4 regions of the Gordonia sp. SCSIO 19800 genome follow, and region 2 is predicted to be linked to each of the others. Evidence: predicted binding sites of a transcription regulator. Region 2 holds the regulator's gene; each other region holds the start of a gene.

Region 1 (3,174 bases), on a different contig from region 2:
GGCGGCGGTGCCGCCGAGCCCGCCGAAGGCCCGGCCGAACTTCCCCATCGTCGCGGGTTGGTAGAACGCATCCATGACCGCCCGCGCCCGCGGCGTCCACGTCTCCACGAACCGTCGATATGCGGCGGCATCGGCTGCACCGCAGGCGTTCTCGATGGAAGCACACGTCGCGTCGAGGTCGGTGCGGAAGACGATCGGCGGGGCGGTCGCGGTGGCCGGGACGAACGCCCACGGATCGCAGTCGACGTAGCGCAGGCCGTGCGCGGCGAGGTCGAGGTCGTCGAGGACGGGGGAGTGACGGATCATCAGATGCGACGACGACCCCCGGTCGACCCGATGGCCGGGGAACCGTTCGACGGTGGAGACCGCGCCGCCGGGGATGTCGTCCCGCTCGAGTACCTCCACATCCCGTCCGGCCTGTGCCAGGTAGGCCGCGGCGATCAGGCCGTTGTGGCCCGCGCCGATGACGACGGCGTCACGCCGGGTGCCGTGCATCGTCAGCTCCCGGTACCGGCGCGGCGGGCGGCGGCCGGGGGTTGCAGTTTCAGGGGGAGCGGACGGCCGAGGAACGCGAACGGACGCGGATCGCCGGTGAAGGTGAAGTGGCGCAGGACGTCGGTGAAACCCATCCGCCGGTACAACGACCACGCGCGGTTGTCCTCGGCGGGGATCTCCGGGGTCGACAGCAGCACATGGCGTTCGGGCCGATCGGCCAGCAGCCGGGCGAGGAGCGCCTGTCCGATCCCACGGCCCTGGGCGGTCGGGTGGACGTGCAGCTCGGTGAGCTCGAAGTAATCGCGCGCGATCGCCTCGACCGTCTCGGGCGGTCGGCCCGTCTGGCGGAGTCCGAGCCGCAGCTGCTGGTTCCACCACTGACCGGTCGCGCCGGTGTAGCCGTAGGCGATGCCGACGAGCAGGTCGTCGGGTCCGAAGCCGACCGGTGGACCGACCCGGCGCCGCGCGGCCGGCATGGTCCGCGCCTCGTATGGGGTCACCGTCTCGACCGCGCCCACCGCACGCCATCCGGGCCGCGCGATGTGTTCGCGCCAGAGCCCGGCCCGATGGATCTCCGTACCGCGCGGATAATTCATCGCGGTCACGTAGATCTCCAGGGCCGGCTCGAGCCAGGCCCGGGCGTCCTGGCCACTCAGGCTCACCAGGCGGATGGTCAACGGATTTCCGTTCTCTGCATCGTTCGTCCTGCGTCGTCGACCTGCGGACGAGGTCGGCTGCCGCTGGGGCGGGCCGCCCTCTGCCGGGGGCATCGCGTCGCAGGCCACTTCCGGGAATTGTCCTATCGATGATGCACACTCGGCAGGAATCGGCCCGCAGGTGGTGGCGTTGTACTCCCCGGCGGGGGTTTCGGGTCACAGATGTCTTGAACGCCGACGCCGGGATAGCTATATTGAACGTGTCGAACGGATGTTCGATGAATGTGCCTCCGCAAGCTGTTCGCGTTCATCCGACGACACGGTCCGGCGGCGGACGAGGGAAGCGTCTGCCGCCGGACACAGCCCATACGCACGAGGAGGACGACATGGCCAGACACCGCAGCGCCACGGCTCTCACCCACGCGGCGCCCGTCGACCCGGTGATGGTCGGTCGAGCGCGCGATCTCCTCGAGCGTGCACACGTGCTCTTCGACAATGCCGACGGCGTCGACGACGACGTCGAGCGGTTCCGTCAGCTGTACCTCGTTGCCCTCCGCGCCTCGGGCGCGGCCCTCGCCGTGCACGAACCGGTCGGGACCGTGCGGCGCAGGACGTCGAACGCCTGGACCCGCATCGGTGTGGTCGCCCCAGAGCTGGCGCCGATCGCCGCCCGGTTCGCCGCGCTGTCGCCGGTTCGGATGAAGATCGAGTCCGGGATCATCCGCACGATCGACCCCGACAGCGTCGCCGGCATGCGGCTGCTCGTCCTCGACTTCCTGCGTCGGGTCGAGACGATGGTCATCGCCTACGAGCAAGGAAAACTCGGTGCCGAAGCGCCGCAGATCGGCGCGACGGCGTGAATCCGGCCACACTTTGCGGTTTCTGGCACCGCCCGGTCGTCGGCAACAGCGAGTAATGGTGGTCGCGGTCGATTTCACCTCGTATCATGGGACGATATAGGCGCAGACGCCTTTCCGGTCGCGGGTGACCTTCGTCGGCGTCACGGATCAGTGAGAAGGAGGGTCGGTGCCACTTTCGGAGCACGAGCAACGCATGCTCGAACAGATCGAGAGCGCGCTGTACGCGGAAGACCCCAAGTTTGCGTCCAGTGTCAAGCGTCGGCGCCTTGGGAAGTCGAGCGGTCGTCGTCGCCTGCAGGCGGCAGCGGTCTTCGTCGTCGGCCTGGTGATGCTGGTCGGCGGACTCATCGTCAACATCAACATCGGCGGATTCCCGATCGTGAGCCTCCTGGGCTTCCTGGTGATGTTCGGGGCCGGCCTCTTCGCTCTCTGGGGAGACAACAACACCGCCGAGGCGGGCTCGTCGTCGACCAGGTCCGGCAAGAAGCAATCGGGGTCGTCCGGCGGCAAGCGCAAGCTGTCGGAACGCATGGAGGAGCGATTCAATCGTCGGTTCGAGCAGGAGTGATCCGCTGATCCCGACTCCGCGTTCGTCGATCGGCTGACCGACTCCCACAACTCCGCATACGACTGAGCCGCGTGCCTTCGGGCACGCGGCTCTTTCATGTCCTCGATCGCTCTCCAGAGCACGCTGAACGGGTTGGGCGCACGGTCGACGGATTCGGGCGCACGGTCGACGGATTCGGGCGCACGGTCGACGGGATCGGACGCCCAGTCAGCGGTCCTCGCGCTTCCGTACTGGCGATCCCCACTTCTCCCCACCGGCGATCACCACTTCTCCCCACCGGCGATCCCCACTTCTCCCCACCGGGTCGCCCCACTTTGCCCCACTAGAGGATTTACGCCTGGGTTTCCCGCCTCTCTGACCTCATCGGTATCTCTGGTCACACGCTTGTTGCCCTTCTTTCCGCCCATGACGCGCCGGCGACACGCGCGTTCACCGTCATCTTGAGCTCCTTGAACTGGGAATTTGCTGTCAGTGGGTGAATGCGGGGGCGGTGGGGGTGGAAAGTGGTGGAAAGTGGGGTACTGTGGCAGCACTGGGTGAGGCGAGATACGACGCGGAACCCGGTGGGCAGGAGGTGTCGACGTGTCCGTGCGAT
Region 2 (3,174 bases):
ACCGACCAGCCACACCGCGATCATCGCGCGCCAGCTGGGGATCCCGTGCGTGGTGGCGGTGGCCGACCTGGACGAGATCGAGCCCGGCACAACCGTTCTCGTCGACGGCAGCACCGGGCGGATCGAGGTGGAGCCCGATGCGGAGGCGGCCCGGGCTCGCGTCGACGAGGATCGGCGGCATGCCGCACTCGTCGCCGGCTGGACCGGTCCGGGGCAGACCGCCGACGGGGTGGCCGTGGCGGTGCTCGCCAACGTCGCCGACGGATCGTCGGCACGCGCCGCGGCCGGGTACCCCGTCGAGGGCGTCGGGCTCTTCCGCACCGAACTCGCGTTCCTCGAGCGTGCCGACGAACCGTCGGTGGACGAGCAGGCCGCGATCTACCGGGAGGTGCTCGATGCGTTCGACGGGCAGAAGGTGGTCATCCGCACCCTCGACGCCGGGTCCGACAAACCGCTCCGGTTCGTGACCCATCCCGACGAATCGAACCCAGCGCTCGGCGTGCGGGGCGATCGGATCGCGCTGGCGCACCCCGAGATCCGCGCGCATCAGCTCGACGCGATCGCGCAGGCCGCGTCGGGGTCGGCCGTCGCGCCGTGGGTCATGGCGCCGATGATCGCCTCGCCGGCGGAGGCGCGCACCTTCGCCGCCGAGGTCCGCGGCCGTGGTCTGGTCGCCGGGGTGATGATCGAGGTGCCCGCGGCGGCGATCCTGGCCGAAGCCGTCCTCGCCGAGGTGGACTTCGTGTCCATCGGCACCAACGATCTGACCCAGTACACGATGGCGGCCGACCGGATGTCGGCCGATCTCGCCGGACTGACCGACCCGTGGCAACCGGCCGTGTTGAGCCTCATCGCGGGTGTCGCGGCAGCGGGTGCACGTCAGGGAAAGCCGGTCGGGGTGTGCGGCGAGGCCGCCGCCGATCCGAACCTCGCCTGCGTGCTCGTCGGTCTCGGGGTCACCTCGCTGTCCAGCGCGCCGGCTGCTGCGGCGGCCGTGGGGGCCCGGCTCGGCGAGGTGTCCGCACCGGACTGCCGGGCCGCCGCCGAGGCTGCCCTGTCCACCTCGGATCCCGCCGCGGCGCGCGAGGCGGCCGCGGCGGTGCTCGACGGTTCGGTCGGTGGAGAGGTCAGACTCGCCGCATCACGGTGACGACCTTGCCGAGGATGACGGCATCGTTGCCCGGGATCGGATCGAACAGTTCGTTGTGCGGCATGAGCCAGACGTTCGGGCCCTGACGCTTGAAGGTCTTCACGGTGGCCTCGCCGTCGATCATGGCCGCGACGATGTCGCCGTTGTCGGCGACGTTCTGCTGCCGGACCACGACCCAGTCGCCGTCGCAGATCGCGGCGTCGATCATCGACTCGCCGACGACGCGCAACAGGAAGAGCGATCCCTCGCCGACGAGCTCACGGGGCAGTGGGAAGACGTCCTCGACGGCCTCCTCGGCCAGGATCGGACCGCCGGCCGCGATACGGCCGAGAACCGGCACGAAGGTCGGCTCGGGAAGCTGGCCGGCCGTCGGGGTGTCCGGCGACGGGGTGTCACTCGGGGCGATGTTGACCGCACGGGGACGGTTCGCGTCGCGCTTGAGCAGCCCCTTGCGTTCCAGCGTCCGCAACTGATGGGCCACCGATGACGTCGAGGCCAGGCCGACCTCGTCGCCGATCTCCCGGATGCTCGGCGGATAACCGCGCTCGCGCACCGAGCGGCGGATCACCTCCAGGACCCCGGCCTGTCGCGGGGTGAGTGAGGCCTCGGCGGCGGCGGCGTCGAACGGGGCCTCGTCGTCGGCGCCCCGCGCTCGGCCGCGCCTATCGCCGGTGTCACTCATGTTCGGTTCCTCTCGTCTTCGGAACGTGCTGGTAGATGGCTTGCGCCGGGTCCGAGCCTAGCGGAGTGCGACCGGCACCTCAAACATTTGTTCGATGTGTCGCGAGACTTTGTCGGGACGTCGTGCTACAAATTCGAACATCAGTGCATCGAACATCTGATCGATGTTCGAACACCGACCACCACACCCGCACGATCCCAGACACCCGAACACCGGAGGGCACCATGCGCACCGCCACTCTCGTCGCTCCCGTCCGCACCGACCGTCCCGACGCCGTCCGGCCGCGCACCGACCGCGCCGATCGCGTCCGGACCCGCGCCCCGCTGTCCGACGGCGGCCGACCGGTCGACAACCGGCCGGCCGGCACCCGGCCGCGGGGGGCATCGCCGGTGACCCCGCGGGTGGGCGGTACCCACTGTGGCTCTCCGGTCGGGGTCCGGGGACGTGGCCCGGTCGGGCCCGACGCGGCGGTGTTCCGTCGCCGCCGCCGCACCGCGGTCGCGCTCCTCGCCGGTGTCGGGCTGGCGTTCGTCGTGTGGGTGTTCGGTGTCGTCGGCCAGAATTACTCGGACTCGCTGACACCGTCCGCCGTGAGTTCCGAGGTCGTCCATGTGCGCTCGGGGGACTCGCTCAGCTCGATCGCCGGCCGGGTGGCACCCGAGATGCCGCGCGAGGTCGTGATCGACGAGATCGTCGCGATGAACGATCTGGGGTCGAGCGCGCTGCAGGTGGGCCAGCCCCTGCTCACCCCCCGGTACCGCTGAGGCCGGGCGGTATCCTCGATGTCACAGGGGCCGGCCGACAAGCGGCGGGGCGCACGCTTCGGGTGCGTTCCAGCGTCCCGCGACCTGCGTGAGGACACGATGCGCTGCCCCTTCTGCAAGAACGACGACACCAAGGTCATCGACTCGCGTGTCGCAGATGAAGGGCAGGCCATCCGCCGCCGTCGCTCCTGTGTGGAGTGCGGTCGCCGGTTCTCGACCGTGGAGAGCGCCGTGCTCGCGGTGGTCAAACGCAACGGCGTGACCGAGCCGTTCAGCCGGGAGAAGGTCATGCGTGGCGTGCGGCGAGCCTGTCAGGGCCGCCACGTCGCCGAGGACGCGCTCGCGCAGCTCGCCCAGCAGGTCGAGGACACGGTGCGCGCCAGTGGATCGGCCGAGATCCCCAGCAACGAGGTCGGACTCGCCATCCTGGGCCCGCTCCGCGATCTCGACGAGGTGGCGTATCTGCGCTTCGCCTCGGTGTACCGGTCGTTCGACTCGGTGGAGGACTTCCAGCGCGAGATCGACGACCTGAAGGCGGCATCGGGATCCGGGAGCGCGCTCGCCGAACCCGTGTCAGC
Region 3 (3,174 bases), on a different contig from region 2:
GGCTGCCCGACGACACCGTCTTCCACGTCGGCACGCTGGCCTACATGAGCGACATGACCCTGCTCGGGTCCTCGCGTGTGCCCCACCCCGAATCCAATCCGCAGGTCGCCTCGCTCGACCATGCGATGTGGTTCATGCGGCCGTTCCGCGCGGACGACTGGCTCCTCTACGACCAGACGTCGCCGTCGGCGGGCGGTGGTCGCGCCCTGACCCAGGGACGGATCTTCGATCGACAGGGCCGCCTGGTCGCGGCGGTCACCCAGGAGGGGCTGGCGCGCACCGGCCGCGTGATGCCCGACGACCAGCACGCCCGGACCGATCGGTGAGCGAAGGGAACCGGCCGCGGATCGGGGTTCTGGCACTGCAGGGCGATGTGCGCGAGCACGTCTTCGCGCTCGAGGCGGCCGGCGCCGACGCCGTGGCGGTGCGACGCCCGGCCGAACTCGACGAGGTCGACGGAATCGTCATCCCCGGCGGTGAATCGACGACGATGAGCAAACTGCTCGGCATCTTCGACCTGTTCGACCCGCTGGTGGACAAGCTGTCCGACGGCCTCCCGGCGTACGGGTCGTGCGCGGGCATGATCATGCTCGCCTCCACGATCCTCGACACCCGGCCCGACGCACGGCATCTGGACGCCCTCGATGTCACGGTGCGGCGCAACGCATTCGGGCGTCAGGTGGAGAGTTTCGAGACCGACCTGGAGTTCACCGGGATCACCGACGCCGAGGGCGCCGCGCCGATGCGCGCGGTGTTCATCCGGGCGCCGTGGGTCGAGTCCGTCGCCCCGGAGGTCGAGGTCCTGGCGCGTGTTCCCGGCGGCCCGGCGGCCGGGCGGATCGTCGCGGTGCGTCAGGGGAACGTGCTCGCGACGTCGTTCCACCCGGAGGTGACCGGCGACCGGCGCGTACATGAATACTTCGTGGAGATGGTGCGTCGGTAAGATCGTGCCGAACCAGCGGTAGACCACGAGCCCGGCACGCCGGGAACAACCCAACAGGGCGCACCACCAACAGGGCGACCGGATACAGGTAGAAGTGCGCCGGATGCGGGCCACGGCCCGCCGCACGTGCCGGCGCCGGGAAAGGAATCGACGGACATGAGCGGCCACTCCAAATGGGCCACCACCAAGCACAAGAAGGCGGCCATCGACGCCAAGCGCGGCAAGATGTTCGCCAAGCTCATCAAGAACATCGAGGTGGCGGCGCGGACCGGCGGCGGTGACCCGGCGGGTAACCCCACACTGTTCGACGCGATCCAGAAGGCGAAGAAGTCCTCGGTCCCCAACGACAACATCGAACGCGCACGCAAGCGCGGCGGTGGTGAAGAGGCCGGCGGCGCGGACTGGCAGACCATCATGTACGAGGGCTACGGGCCCAACGGCGTCGCCGTGCTCATCGAATGCCTCACCGACAACCGCAACCGTGCGGCCGGCGAGGTCCGGACCGCGATGACGCGCAACGGCGGCAACATGGCCGACCCGGGTTCGGTCTCCTACCTGTTCACCCGCAAGGGCGTGGTGACGCTGGAGAAGAACGGACAGACCGAGGACGACGTCCTGATGGCCGTGCTCGACGCGGGCGCCGAAGAGGTCACCGATCTCGGCGAGTCCTTCGAGATCGTCAGCGAGCCAAGCGATCTCATCGCCGTCCGCAGCGCGCTGCAGGAGGCCGGGATCGACTACGACTCCGCCGAGGCCAGCTTCCGCGCGTCGGTCGAGGTCGCGGTGGACGCCGACGGCGCACGCAAGGTGTTCAAGCTGATCGACGCCCTCGAGGACTCCGACGACGTCCAGAACGTCTACAGCAACGTCGACATCAGCGACGAGGTCCTCGCCGAACTCGAGAACGACTGACAGCCGCCGCCTCTCCGGTGTGTTGATCACCGGACTTGTCCGTCCTCCCCGATAAGATCTCGAACAACTGTTCGCAGATCACCATGCCTGGGAGGGTACGAGTGCGCGTCATGGGCGTCGATCCGGGTCTGACCCGGTGCGGTATCGCGCTGGTCGAGTCGGGTCGGGGGCGGACGGTGACCGCCCTCGACGTGGACGTCGTGCGCACCCCCAGTGACATGGAACTCGCCGAGCGGTTGCTCGCGATCTACACCTCCGCGTGTCACTGGCTCGATGTTCACCAGCCCGACGTGGTGGCCATCGAGCGGGTCTTCGCGCAGAACCAGGTGTCCACGGCCATGGGGACCGCGCAGGCCGGCGGCGTCATCGCGCTCGCGGCGTCCCAGCGCGACGTACCGGTGCGCTTTCACACCCCGTCGGAGGTGAAGGCGGCGGTGACCGGCAGCGGACGGGCCGACAAGTCTCAGGTCACCGCGATGGTCACCCGGATTCTCGGCATGCAGACCAAGCCGCGTCCCGCCGACGCCGCGGATGCGCTCGCGCTCGCGATCTGTCACTGCTGGCGCGGACCCATGATGGAGCGGATGGCAGCCGCACAGAAGCAGGCCGACGCCGCCGCGGCCCGGCACCGCGCGCGGGTGGCCCAGGCACGAGAGGGGAGTCGCGCATGATCGCGTCAGTCCGCGGACCGGTGCTCGAGATCGCGCTCGACCACGCCGTGATCGACTGCGGGGGAGTGGGATACCGCGTGCTGGCGACGCCCGCGACGCTGTCCCGGCTGCGCCGCGGTGACGAGGCGACGCTGCTGACCTCGATGATCGTCCGCGAGGACTCGATGACGCTCTACGGCTTCACCGAACCCGACGCCCGTGCGCTGTTCGCGCTGCTGCAGACGGTCACCGGCGTCGGCCCGAGACTCGCGATGGCGACCCTCGCAGTCCTCGAGCCGGATGCGTTGCGACGCGCGCTCGCCGAATCCGACACCAAGTCACTGACCTCGGTACCCGGCATCGGCAAACGCGTGGCCGAACGGCTGTGCGTCGAACTGCGGGACAAGGTGGACCGGCCCACGGGAGAGGCGTCGACCGGTGTGACCGTCGTCGGCGGTATTCGCGAGCAGGTCGCCGAGGCGCTCGTCGGGCTCGGGTTCACCGCGGGCCCCGCGGAGAAGGCGGTCACGACGGTACTCGCCGAGAATCCCGACGCCGATGCGTCCACCGCGCTGCGTCACTCGCTGTCACTGCTCGGCAAGGCGTCGTAGATGGGCGGCGATCCGGACGACGTCGACGATCGGGACGTGAGCGCGATGCCGGTGCGCT
Region 4 (3,174 bases), on a different contig from region 2:
TGGCATTGGGAGTTGATGTTCTCCAAGCCGTTGTTCGCACCGGAAGACGACTCGCAACACCAGATCCTCGGCCGGGTCGCCGAACTCGTCGACGCCGGCAAGATCCGCAGCACTGTCAACCGTGAACTGGCTGGTTTCACGATCGAGAATCTTCGTACAGCGCACCAGGTCTCCGAATCCGGAGGGGCGATCGGCAAGGTGGTCCTCACGCGCTGACCACCGCGGATGAGCCGGCGAACTTCACGAGGTGGCGAGTAACTCCATGAGGTGTGCTTCGACGAGGGAGGGCCGGGGCGTGCGTGGTCCGGGTCGGGGTGGTCGGACGTCGATGACGTGGCTGGTTTTCAGCCATGAACGGCGCGCGTCATGTGGGCGTGGCTCGTCGCCGGACGTGGTGCGTCCGTGGATCTCTCGCCGCACCTGTGCCAGGTGGGCCTGCAACCGCTTGGGTATGTCGGGTCGGCGGTTGATGTATTCGGGGTTGGGCGGGGCGCCGGGTTCGGCGTTCAATCGCCAGGCGCAGCGGCCTTCGTCTGGCCCGGACCGGACGATCCGGGTGGTGTATTGGCCGGGTTGGTCGCCGACCATGCGGTTGTGGCGGGGACAGGCGGGTGCGAGGTCATCGATGTCGGTGAGTCCGCCCTTGGCCCAATCTTTGTGGGCGTGATGAAGCTCGACCTGGGTGGCGGGCTGATCGCAGCCGGGAGCCGAACACACTTCCCCATCGGGGCGGGCGAAGGAGACGAGGCGTTGTTCGCGGGTGGCCAAGCGTTTACCCCGCCCGAAGTGCAGCGGCACAGCGGTGGCGTCTTTGAAGATCGCCAACCACGGCTGGACGTCACCGGCCATCGCGATCAGGTCCCGGACGGGCAGCAGGGTACCGGTGGCGGTGGTCGCGAGTCCGGCTTCGCGGACGAGGTCCCCGAGGTCGGCTTTGACGATCAGTTGCACGGGCAGGCCTCGGTGCGAGGTTCCCAGTGTGCCGTCGGCGAAGCCTGCGGCCAGGGCGGCGTCGAGCGCGTCGTGATTCGTTTGGGCGAGGGTGCGACCGTCGCGGTCGGCGGCGGCGGTCAGGGCGTCGGGGTCGGCGGTGCCGGCCGGCCCGGACGGTGAGGCGGGGTCGTCGGGGTTGTTGAGTCCGGGTTTGCCCCAGACCGCGAACATCATCGACAACCGGGCGTGGAGTTCGGGAGTCAGCGTGCCCGAGATCTTTGCGGTCCCGTCAGCTCGTTGCCGACCGATCCACAGGCCGCGGCGCCTCTTGCGTTCCGAATCGTCGGCCAGTGTGCCGTCGGGGTCGAGGTGGGCAAGCAGCCGCGAGCCGAGTTGGGTGATGTCGGCGGGGGTGTGGGCTTCGGCGATCTCGGCCATCTGCCGTTCGGCGGCGACCTTGATGTCGTGGTCGATGGTGCCCGGGATGCGGTCGAGGACGTCGAGGGTGGCCTGCACGTGCGCGGTGCCGACCGCGCCTTGTGCGAAAGCTTCGGCGAGGCAGGGGTATTCGGGTGGGAGGACCTCGCCGCCGAGGCTGGTCCGGTGGGCGGTGGCGTCCATCTGCTTACGGCGGCGCATCGGGTTCGAGACTCGTAGCCGGTGTGTCATGTACTGCATGAGGGTGCGGCAGCCGGCTTTTCGGGGCAGGTCGCGAGCCTCGACCTGATCGATCTGCCGGTCACCGGCAACGGTCAGACGTGCGATGGCGCGTTCGGTCTCCGCGGCCACTTCAGCGAGTTCGGCATCGGTACACGGCGACAGGTCTACGGTCTGCAACTTGTCGATGGTGCGGTGGAGATCAGCCACCAACTCAACGGCACGCGGTTGCGGCGCTGTCGAATCGCCACCGACGTGTGTGGTGTCGGACATGACGGTCACCTCCCCCGAGAACCGTTGCTGCGAATGTAGGTTCGAGTGTACACCAATCCAGACGTGTGGCAAGGCCAAACATACTGCTGTGCAATGCTATTCGTTGATGTCGACTTGTCGGTGTCGTGTGGTAGGGGCCTCGGACGGAAGCTCTTCCCGCGATGCACGCGGCGACCTGTCCGACAGGACCACCGCCCGCGGCTCAGCGCACGACCTCGCGGTGCCCGGCGTCGAGCCGGCGGGTCCAACCACGGGCATCCAGGTACTCCAGTAGCGGAATCACCACGCGCCGAGTGGTTTCGAGCGCCTGACGAGCGGCGCTGGTGGTGAACGGCTGATCGAGCGAGGCGAGGGTGCGCATCGCCAGGGCGGGGGCGGTCGGCAACAGCACGACGCCGTCGCGCAAACGGAGAATTCGGCCCGTGCGCTCGGCGGCGGCGAGTTCTCGGGCGCCCAGGCCGAGTGCGGCGAGGTCATCGGCCTCGGGTGCACGGAACGGATGGTCGGCGAGCCGGCGCTCCAGTGCGCTGACCGCGTCGTCGGCATCGCCCAGGGAGGGCTTGTGATCCGGGACCGCCAGGTGTCCGTCGGACGACGACAGCTCGGCTTCCGAGATGACGGTCGCCAGCAGCGTCGTGTCCGGAAGCCCGAGCAGGGCAGGTGCGCCGGACGCGGACAGCCCCGCCGACAACGGATCTCGGTCATGTAGATCGACAACGGCGGCGCGGAGTCGCTCGGCCCAGGCGGTGAGGGAGGTTTCGGCGACCCACCACTCGCCGATCACTCGTACGCCGTGGGGTGTGGGCTCGGCGTCGTCGACCAGACCGAGTCGCGTCAGATCGGTGACGCGCATCGCGCCACGCCGATGCACTTCTTCGGCGGCCCCGGCGTCGTCGGACATGGCCGCCAGCGAGGCCGCGCGTCGCGTCGCGTCGCCCCGTCGGGTCAGCGCCGGGGGATCGGGGTGCAGCACGACGCCGCCGCCGACGATACGCTGGCCGGGATCGCGCAGGACCAGCCGATCGCCCCGCGACATCGGCACGGCGCGCGCGAGGGTCACACGCGCGTGGTCGCCGTCGAAGGGGCGCAACCGGACCGGTAGCGCCGCTGTGCCGATGTGCGCGACGAGGTGTTCCGGTGCCTCCTCGAAGGACATTCCGCTCACGCGCCGGACATCAGCGACAGCAGAGGTGTGCCAGGCTCCGGGCGTCACGAGTGCGTCGCCACGAGAGACGTCGTCGACGCCGACGCCGCGCAGATTGATCGCGACTCGGCTGACCGGGGCCGCGGTGGTGAGAGTTGCACCCTCGC

The links. Region 2 encodes LexA, which represses DNA repair genes until DNA is damaged. Its sites were predicted from a motif close to CGAACANNTGTTCG; they were not measured.
Region 1: KB201_RS11580 (SAV_6107 family HEPN domain-containing protein) is a predicted target of LexA. The motif match lies at 1,416-1,429, and genes of this name have one in related genera.
Region 3: ruvC (crossover junction endodeoxyribonuclease RuvC) is a predicted target of LexA. The motif match lies at 1,916-1,929, and genes of this name have one in related genera.
Region 4: KB201_RS14905 (HNH endonuclease signature motif containing protein) is a predicted target of LexA. The motif match lies at 1,894-1,907, and genes of this name have one in related genera.

Annotation. Positions count from the first base shown of each region.
Region 1 covers NZ_JAGRQM010000008.1:101,382-104,555, reverse strand. The annotation lists gene KB201_RS11590 (NAD(P)/FAD-dependent oxidoreductase) at 1-495, opposite strand, end outside; gene KB201_RS11585 (N-acetyltransferase) at 498-1,172, opposite strand; gene KB201_RS11580 (SAV_6107 family HEPN domain-containing protein) at 1,538-2,011, shown strand; gene KB201_RS11575 (DUF3040 domain-containing protein) at 2,178-2,579, shown strand; gene mraZ (division/cell wall cluster transcriptional repressor MraZ) at 3,162-3,174, shown strand, end outside.
Region 2 covers NZ_JAGRQM010000005.1:287,986-291,159, forward strand. The annotation lists gene KB201_RS08755 (phosphoenolpyruvate--protein phosphotransferase) at 1-1,150, shown strand, start outside; gene lexA (transcriptional repressor LexA) at 1,128-1,832, opposite strand; gene KB201_RS08765 (LysM peptidoglycan-binding domain-containing protein) at 2,057-2,596, shown strand; gene nrdR (transcriptional regulator NrdR) at 2,696-3,174, shown strand, end outside; gene hrpA (ATP-dependent RNA helicase HrpA) at 3,170-3,174, opposite strand, start outside.
Region 3 covers NZ_JAGRQM010000028.1:9,700-12,873, reverse strand. The annotation lists gene KB201_RS22240 (acyl-CoA thioesterase II) at 1-326, shown strand, start outside; gene pdxT (pyridoxal 5'-phosphate synthase glutaminase subunit PdxT) at 323-943, shown strand; gene KB201_RS22230 (YebC/PmpR family DNA-binding transcriptional regulator) at 1,100-1,855, shown strand; gene ruvC (crossover junction endodeoxyribonuclease RuvC) at 1,957-2,526, shown strand; gene ruvA (Holliday junction branch migration protein RuvA) at 2,523-3,116, shown strand; gene ruvB (Holliday junction branch migration DNA helicase RuvB) at 3,117-3,174, shown strand, end outside.
Region 4 covers NZ_JAGRQM010000012.1:55,928-59,101, forward strand. The annotation lists gene KB201_RS14900 (zinc-binding alcohol dehydrogenase family protein) at 1-216, shown strand, start outside; gene KB201_RS14905 (HNH endonuclease signature motif containing protein) at 241-1,863, opposite strand; gene selB (selenocysteine-specific translation elongation factor) at 2,066-3,174, opposite strand, start outside.